One region of the Psychrobacter sp. AOP30-A2-5 genome, then DNA from elsewhere that is predicted to be linked to it. Evidence: predicted binding sites of a transcription regulator. Region 1 holds the regulator's gene; the other holds the start of a gene.

Region 1 (4,438 bases):
TTGGTCGGCTTATCCAAAGACTTGGGGGCTGAAATCAACCGATAAGAATATCGATCATCGCCGAGTGCCCAATCTTGAAGTGTTTTTTGCGCGTCACGCAAAGACATTATCGACGACTGATAAAGACAGTTTTCAAGCAGGGGATGTGGTGACGTGGCGATTACCGAATGGTAATTTGCCGCATACAGGTATCGTCTCCGATAAAGTCGCTGCGGATGGTATACCGCTGATTATTCACAATATCGGACGCGGTACGCAAGAAGAAAACATCTTATTTGCTTATCCTATTCTCAAACACTTTCGTTATTAACTACTTTCATTATTAACTAGGGTGTGTCATCAATTAGATTGTGAGGCTTAAAATGAGAAAAATTGTAGATAAACAAGGAAGAAATTGCCGTTAATATGAACATATTGACAAAATTTCTGACGATATTTAGCAAAATTTAGCTATTTTAAGACCACTAAATGTATTCATGTGCTAATTGATGACACGCCCTAATATGTTGCGATAAGATAATTACCCATAATAAAAAGCTCAGTTCAACATAGATTAGGATGCTGAACTGAGCTTTTTTGAGTCGTTAAATCACTTGCCTATGGAGTGTTAGCGACACCCAGTAGCTGTCCCATTTTTACCACACTATCGGCTTTCATACTGTCTTGCCAATCTGCTTTTGCTCCTTTTGGTAGAATGACAATTGCGGTTGAGCCTAAATAAAAACGACCCAGCTCATCGCCTTTTTCAAAGCTCATATTGTGCTCAGCTTCTTGAATATCATCAGTGCGGGCAATTTTGCCAGTCGCCACTGTTTCGATACCAGCGACAATCATCGCCCCAACCATCACCACCGCTGCTTTGCCATATGCTGTATCAAACAGACAAACCAAGCGTTCATTACGCGCAAATAAGTCTGGCACGTTCGCCGCCGTAGTATTGTTGACCGAAAACAGCGTACCCGGTACATAACGGGTTTTGGTCAGAGTGCCAGCGAAGGGCATATGTACACGGTGATAGTTACTAGGGGCAAGATAAACCGTCGCAAAACTCCCATCCGCAAAATAGCGGCCATCTTCACTGTCAGCAAGCAGTTGACCAACGTCATAATAGTGACCTTTTGCTTGGAGCAATTTATGGTCGTCAATTTGACCCAACTGCGAGATAATACCATCGGCAGGACTGACGATACCATGAGGCGTCATGTCGATAGGGCGCGCGTCTTCTTTTAGCTCACGAGTAAAAAAGTCATTAAAGCTCTCATAGGCGTTGAGACTTTGGCGCTCATACTCGTCCAAGCTGACGTTGTAGGCTTTGGCAAAGCTACGGATAAACGTGCGTTTGACATAAGGATGGCGGCTAGCGGCTAGGCGCCCAGCAACTTTACTCAGTTGCTGCTGCGGGACAAGCTGTTGTAAAGTAGTGAATACATTCATAATGAGGCTACCAAAATAGGGTGTAATGTAATAATTAATAAGCAAGAGAATGGCCGTATTTTATCATGGACGGCGTATTATTGTATGGGCATAATTGGTAAGGAATCTATAAATGAAAGCACTTATACAGCGCGTACGCCATGCTAGTGTCACCGTCGATGCGCAGTGTGTTGGTACGATTGAGCAAGGCATATTGGCTTATATTGGTTTAGGGCCTGATGACGACATAACAAGCGCACAGCGAATGGTGGATAAAATCCTCACCTATCGTATTTTTGACAATGATGATGATCCTGCCAAGTACGGCAAACTGGATAAAAATGTCCAGCAAGTTGGTGGCGGACTGTTATTGGTATCACAGTTTACGCTAATGGCAAAAACAGACAAGGGTCGTCGCCCTGACTTTGGTGGTGCGATGGCACCTGATGCGGCGCAAGCGTTGTTTGCGCAATTGGTCGCTTATGCCAACACGCAATATCCAAACGTGGCAACTGGTCAATTTGGTGCCAATATGCAAGTGTCGAGCGTCAATGATGGGCCATTGAATTTCTTGTTAGAAGTAAATTGAGTAAACCAAGCATTAGCCGTCACGAGACTTATGAACCGCTTAAAAGTCGAATGTCATTAAACTGTCATAATTACCCCGTTTAATAGGGAGCAGCAGGCGAGCATTTATCGCCTTTTTTGTCAGCTAAATGTTGTCCTCTAACACTGAGAATGCCGTATGTATAATGAGCAAATTTTGATTGTTGAAGATGAACCTGCGATTCGTGAAATGATCGTCATGACGCTAGAGATGGCGGGATTTGATAGTCTGCAGGCAGCGGATGTATCTGAGGCGCACCAACAAGTGGTCGATCACCGCCCTGCGCTGATTTTGCTAGATTGGATGCTGCCCGGTGATAAAAGTGGCATTGATTTTTGCCGATTGCTCAAAAACGATGAGCTACTCGCTGAGATACCAGTCATTATGTTGACAGCTAAAAGTGAAGAGGACAGCAAGGTGCATGGCCTTGATGCTGGTGCTGATGATTATATGACCAAGCCTTTTTCGACACGTGAGTTGATATCCAGAATCAAAGCAGTATTGCGGCGTAGTAACGCGCTCAATAGTGATAAACCTATCGAAATCGGCAATTTGAGCCTTGATCCCAAAAGTCAGCGAGTGACAGCGGCTGGTAAAGTGGTTGATGTCGGGCCTACGGAATATCGATTATTGGCATTTTTTATGAGTCATCCAGAGCGTGCCTATACGCGGACGCAGCTGCTAGACCAAGTATGGGGCGGTAATGTATATATCGAAGATAGAACCATTGATGTGCATATCAAACGTTTGCGGACATTATTACGACCGCATCAATGTGATACGTTGATACAGACAGTGCGTGGGACAGGCTATCGATTTTCTAGCTTTATTGAACCAATTTAACTGACGGTTTTTATTCGCTATAAAAGCAGTATGTTAATCGCAGCACAGTGAAAAACGGCGAATAGTGATAAGGATGATGGATGAACACCCTAATATCGGCTCAAGGCGACCAACAAAATAAGTCACTGCTAGCAACTCAGCAGAATACAACGGATCAACTCAAAAAAATTAGAAGCGCACTACGTGCATTGCGTGATGCGGTGGTTTTGCTCAATGACGATGATGGGCTTGAATGGTGGAATCAGGCCGCCGAAGATTTAATGTTGTTACAGTTGTCAGATAAAGGTAAGTGCATTTTTGACTTTATTAGTGCGCCTGAATTTCGTCAGTATTATCAGGCGACGACCAACCCTAACGATGGTGCTCAGGATGGTGTGCACATTGTCTCGTGGCGCGCGCCCAAGCGTTATCTGAAATGTGAGCTCACGCCTTTTGGTGATGAGAAGCTGCTTATCATTTATGATGTGACGCGCTTGCATCATTTGGAGGAGATGCGCCGCGACTTTGTGGCGAATGTCTCGCATGAGTTACGCACACCATTGACCGTCATGATGGGCTATCTAGAAAATTTTTCGGATCAGCCAGATATGCCGCCGCATTGGAAGCGCGGGTTTGAGCTGATGAGCCAACAGACTGCGCGTATGAATAGAATTGTGAATGACTTATTGCTGTTATCTCGCATCGAAATCGAAGAAACCCATGAGCTCAGTTATATTGATATGACCAAGCTGCTGACCCATGTTTATGATGATGCGCAAGCGTACAATCAAGAGTATGGGCATACCATTCACTTGCAGATAGATACTTATGACGGACTGTATGGCTCAGAGATGTATCTAAATAGCGCGCTTTCTAATCTGGTGATTAATGCCATCAAATACACGCCCAAGGGCGGTAATATCGCCATTAGTTGGACAAAAACGTCAGAAGGTTGCCGATTTGCCGTCGAAGACAACGGTATTGGTATTGCACCTGAGCATATCGCACGGTTGACGGAGCGTTTTTATCGTATTGATAAAGGTCGTAGTCGGGCGACTGGCGGCACAGGGCTAGGTTTGGCAATCGTTAAACACGTTTTATATCAGCATGAGGCTAACTTACAAATTGAATCAGTAGAAGGGGTAGGCTCGACGTTCAGTATGGTATTTCCAGCTGCCCACATTAGATCAGCTGCGGTACCCTAATCTTTTTGTAAAAGTGGATAGGGGTTCACTGCACTGCCGCTGATATAAATACCGTAATGTACATGTGGCGGCGTACCTTTTGCATTGCCACTGTCGCCGACGTAGCCGATGATATCGCCGGCATTAACCCAGTCGTTTGGACTAATATCTGCATAATCTTCTAAATGCGCATAATAATGCCCTGCGCTGCCTGGTCCAACCACCACCACCACACGACCGCCTAACGTATTTTCACCAACTTTGCTGACGATGCCTTGTGTCGTGGCTCGTATTGGTGTGCCTCGTGCGGCAAAGATATCGATACCTTCATGACTGCGACCTTGACTGCGTGCAGCGCCCCATGTATCTGTTAGATGTTGCTCTGGAAGTGGACTGGGTAAGCTGTTTTCCG
Region 2 (4,438 bases), on a different contig from region 1:
CCGCACTCATCGGTGGCGGTGTATCAGCAGTAAAAATAGGCAGCTGCACAATACCTTGAAAGCCTTCAACAAAGAGCGTCAACAATATCCAAAACAACCAAAATAGTCCAAAAACCATCGCCGACATGGCAAAGCCTAGACCTAACTTGTTGGTCAAACGGCGCTTGTTATAAAGACTTTGGTTGTAGCGGTTAGCGCTGTTTGGCTGAGTCGGTAGTGGTGCATTGATCGCATTGTTAGCAGCCATACTATTTATTTCCCATATCTTTTATCAATATCCATCAATGTTTATCGACGTCCAATAAATCCGTAAAAGACCTATCGAGATTGTCAAACGACTACCGATTGCCTGCCTTGTGATCCATGCGCATAAGCATGAGTTTTGCTAGAGATAGCACAATGAAGGTGATGACAAATAAGATTAAGCCTAAATGTAATAAAGACGCCAAATGTAGCTCACTCGACGCTTCGGCAAACTCGTTAGCCAATGCTGAGGTAATGGTCACACCTGAGGTAAACAGACTCGGACTGATGTTAAAGGCATTACCAATGAGGAACGTCACTGCCATCGTCTCACCCAATGCCCGACCCAGTCCTAAGATCACGCCACCAACCACGCCAGCTTTGGTATACGGCAGAATTATCTTGAACATGACTTCCCAAGTCGTCGCGCCCATGCCATATGCCGACTCTTTGAGCAGGTCTGGCACGACCGAAAAAACATCGCGCATGGTGGCGGCGATAAATGGAATAATCATGATGGCAAGTACTAGCGAGGCGGTAAACATACCCAGTCCCATTGGCGCGCCCGTAAACAACTTACCGATGATAGGTAGTGGGCCAATGTGCTCGATAAACCATGGCTGAATGTGATCACCGAAGAAAGGTGCAAAGACAAACAATCCCCACATACCATAAATGATAGAAGGGATACCCGCTAATAACTCAATGGCAATACCAAGTGGTTTTTTGAGGAAGGTTGGGCACATTTCAGTCAAAAATATCGCAATACCAAAACTGACTGGTACAGCAATTAAAATCGCGATAAAAGATGTCACCAACGTACCATAGATAGGTGCTAGCGCCCCGTACTCATTGGCGACCGTATCCCAGTTATTACTGGTATAAAATCCAAGACCAAATGTTTGAATGCTCGGCCACGCTCCGATGATCAAGGAGACTAAAATGCCGCCCAACGATAAGAGTACCAGTATGGCAAAAGCCTTGGTGGCATTCACAAACAATAAGTCATAGCGCTTTTGTTTAGCCAGTTGGGACCTTAAATCATTCATAAGTGTCTCAGCATTAAATAGGATCAAGTCAAAATAGTAGAAGCATTCATTCGGTTTTATCACAACAAACTTGTCATCAAATTTTCTGTGATAAAACCTCTCAAATAACTACCGGAGAATAGTTATTCGAGAGGATAACTCGAAAGGGATTAGTAAAGCACTGACAAGGTATTAAAGAATATTTAGCAGAAACAGGTTACTGAGCAGGCTTATAAACAGGCTGTCCATCACTGCCTTTTACCTCGTTCCATTTTTCCTTGAATAAGGCAACCGCCGTATCAGAGAATGGTACGTAATCGAGTGCCATGGCATCGTCATCACCTTGGGTATAAGCCCAATCAAAGAAGTTCAGCACGCCAGCCACTTGCTGAGGATTCTCTGGTTGCTTATGTACCAAGATAAAAGTCGCAGCAGCGATCGGCCATGCTTGCTCAGTCTCAGAGTTGGTGATGACTTTATAAAAGCCTGCTTGCTGTGACCAGTCGATATCACCTGCCGCAGCAAATGTCTCAGCAGATGGCTGAACGACGTTGCCAGCAGCGTTTTTCAATGCAGTATGTGACATGTTGTTTTGCTTAGCGTAAGCATATTCCACATAACCGATAGAGTTTTTCATACGGTTTACGTAGCTTGAAACCCCCTCGTTACCTTTACCACCTGCACCAGTCGCAGACGTTGGCCATTTGACTGTTTTATCAACACCAACTGTGTCTTTCCAGTCTGACGAGACTTTGGCTAGATAATCCGTAAAGTTAAACGTTGTCCCTGAACCGTCTGAGCGGAATACCGTCGTAATAGCGGCATCAGGCAAAGTCAAATCTGGGTTCATGGCTTTGATGGCAGGGTCATTCCAATTACTGATTTTACCCAAATAGATGTCTGCCAACATTGCACCGTCTAATTTCAACGCGCCTGGCTCAATACCATCGATGTTGACGATTGGCACGACGCCACCGATAACCGTCGGAAACTGAATCAAGCCTGCTGCGTCTAGCTCTTCAGGCGTCATCGGCGCGTCAGACGCCCCAAAATCGACTGTTTTTGATTCGATTTGTTTGATACCACCAGAAGAGCCAATCGACTGGTAATTGACTTGACCACCGGTAGCAGCGTTGTAGTCGTAAGACCATTTAGCATAGATAGGCTGCGGAAACGATGCCCCTGCACCCGTGATATTCATAGCGATATTCTCAGCAGATTTAAAACCTGTTGTAGAAGCAGATGTTGTCTGAGTGGTTGCTTCAGTGGTGGTGACAGCGCTACTGCTATCCGCAGCTGGCTCTGTCGTTTCAGTCGATTTATTACATGCCGTAAGCACTAATGTACAACTAACGGCCACTGCTAATAACGAATAACGCATGTAGGACTCCTAAAGTTTAACAACGATACAAAAAAGCATTGTTTGTGACATGCGTGCTATCTTGCCAAATCTTTATGACAGTTTAATGACAACCTCCAGAATCTTCCATTCGCTTTACATAATATTTAGATAAGCTATCTACAGCTCAGTAATATCAAGTGATTTCAATCACTGGTACTCTAGAGTCGTTCTCATAAAAACATCGAACCTCAAACTCAAAGCCTGATATTTTCATCTAAATATCATTAGCCCTCATTGCAGAACTTTGTTAGTATTGAGGTGATTTACAACACTGACAGACTCGGGGTGCGGTGTATTATCGGCTTACTTTTAAGCTTGCTTTATTAAAGTAGTCGCCTTTATACATTCGCTGAGAGATCACCCGCCGAACCTGATGCGGTTAGTACCGACGCAGGGAAGTCTTAAGCACTTTGTTATTTATGGCAAAGGACGCGTAGAAATGCCTTTTTTATCCTCATTACTCCCTTAATGTGCGTGATGTACTGTTAAGTAGTGAAGACTGATATAAAGCTGCGTCCAACGTTTGATGAGCATCATCCGTGACTATATTGTTTGGTCGTAGGCTGATGCTCATAAGCTGAATTTGTCTGGATTACAAATGCTACCCCCGCAGCTACTGGCGGTGTTGCTTTTGTTCAAAAACCAACACGCTAGGACAGCATATGACAAATTTATTAGCCACTTCTCCTTCTCAAAAACCTTCTAAGACAGACGCGTTAAAGACCCCTGCTCACCGCAGTGCCAGTGATGCTCGTTTCGAAGAAGACGCTCGCGATTTACACCGCATACTCCCCGCCTCCCGTAAAGTTTATATAGAAGGCTCACGTCCTGATATTCAAGTACCCATGCGTGAAATCACCCTTGACCCCACCCCTATACAAGGCGTTTCTGAGAACGAATGGGAACAGAACCCACCATTCTATGTGTATGACACATCAGGCGTTTATACCGATCCCAACGTCGAGATTGATTTGACCAAAGGCTTACCAAAGCTGCGTGAAGGTTGGATTTCTGAGCGCGGTGATACCGAGCAATTAAGTGGACTGTCTAGTTCATACGGAGTGGCACGCGCCCGCGATATCAGTACTGCCAATCTACGATTTGCTCATATCGACAAACCTCGCCGCGCCAAAGATGTCGATGGCAAAGCTGGCAACGTCACGCAGATGTACTATGCACGCCGCGGCATCATCACCCCTGAGATGGAATACATCGCCATTCGCGAAACGCAAAAGCAGCATGAGTTGACCGATATGCGTCAACATGACGGTGAAAGCTTTGGTGCCAATACGCCGACCGTTATTACCCCTGAGTTTGTGCGGAGTGAAGTGGCTGCAGGTCGCGCAATTATCCCAAACAACATCAACCACCCAGAATCTGAACCGATGATTATTGGGCGTAATTTCCTAGTGAAAATTAATGCCAATATCGGTAATTCAGCACTAGGTTCTTCTATCGATGAAGAGGTGTCTAAAATGACGTGGGCAACACGTTGGGGTGCAGACAACATTATGGATTTATCCACTGGTAACCATATTCATGAAACGCGTGAATGGCTGATTCGTAACTCGCCAGTGCCGATTGGTACCGTCCCTATTTATCAAGCACTCGAAAAAGTCAATGGCGTGGCAGAAGATTTAACGTGGGAGATATTCCGCGATACGCTCATTGAGCAAGCAGAGCAAGGTGTTGATTACTTCACCATTCACGCAGGTGTGCTATTAGAGTACGTGCCACTGACTGCAGGACGCCTAACGGGCATCGT

What was found. Region 1 encodes PhoB, which activates phosphate uptake and scavenging genes when phosphate is short. Its sites were predicted from a motif close to TGTCATNAANCTGTCATAA; they were not measured.
Region 2: the regulator PhoB is predicted to act here: its motif matches at 2,725-2,743, upstream of pstS (phosphate ABC transporter substrate-binding protein PstS).

Annotation. Positions count from the first base shown of each region.
Region 1 is NZ_JBQSXK010000022.1:3,569-8,006, forward strand. Features, by position in the region: gene ACT3S4_RS12390 (DUF1287 domain-containing protein) at 1-310, shown strand, start outside; gene asd (archaetidylserine decarboxylase) at 598-1,434, opposite strand; gene dtd (D-aminoacyl-tRNA deacylase) at 1,547-2,002, shown strand; gene phoB (phosphate regulon transcriptional regulator PhoB) at 2,159-2,863, shown strand; gene phoR (phosphate regulon sensor histidine kinase PhoR) at 2,944-4,047, shown strand; gene ACT3S4_RS12415 (M23 family metallopeptidase) at 4,044-4,438, opposite strand, start outside.
Region 2 is NZ_JBQSXK010000010.1:15,945-20,382, forward strand. Features, by position in the region: gene pstA (phosphate ABC transporter permease PstA) at 1-247, opposite strand, end outside; gene pstC (phosphate ABC transporter permease subunit PstC) at 339-1,292, opposite strand; gene pstS (phosphate ABC transporter substrate-binding protein PstS) at 1,489-2,652, opposite strand; TPP riboswitch at 2,945-3,087, shown strand; gene thiC (phosphomethylpyrimidine synthase ThiC) at 3,336-4,438, shown strand, end outside.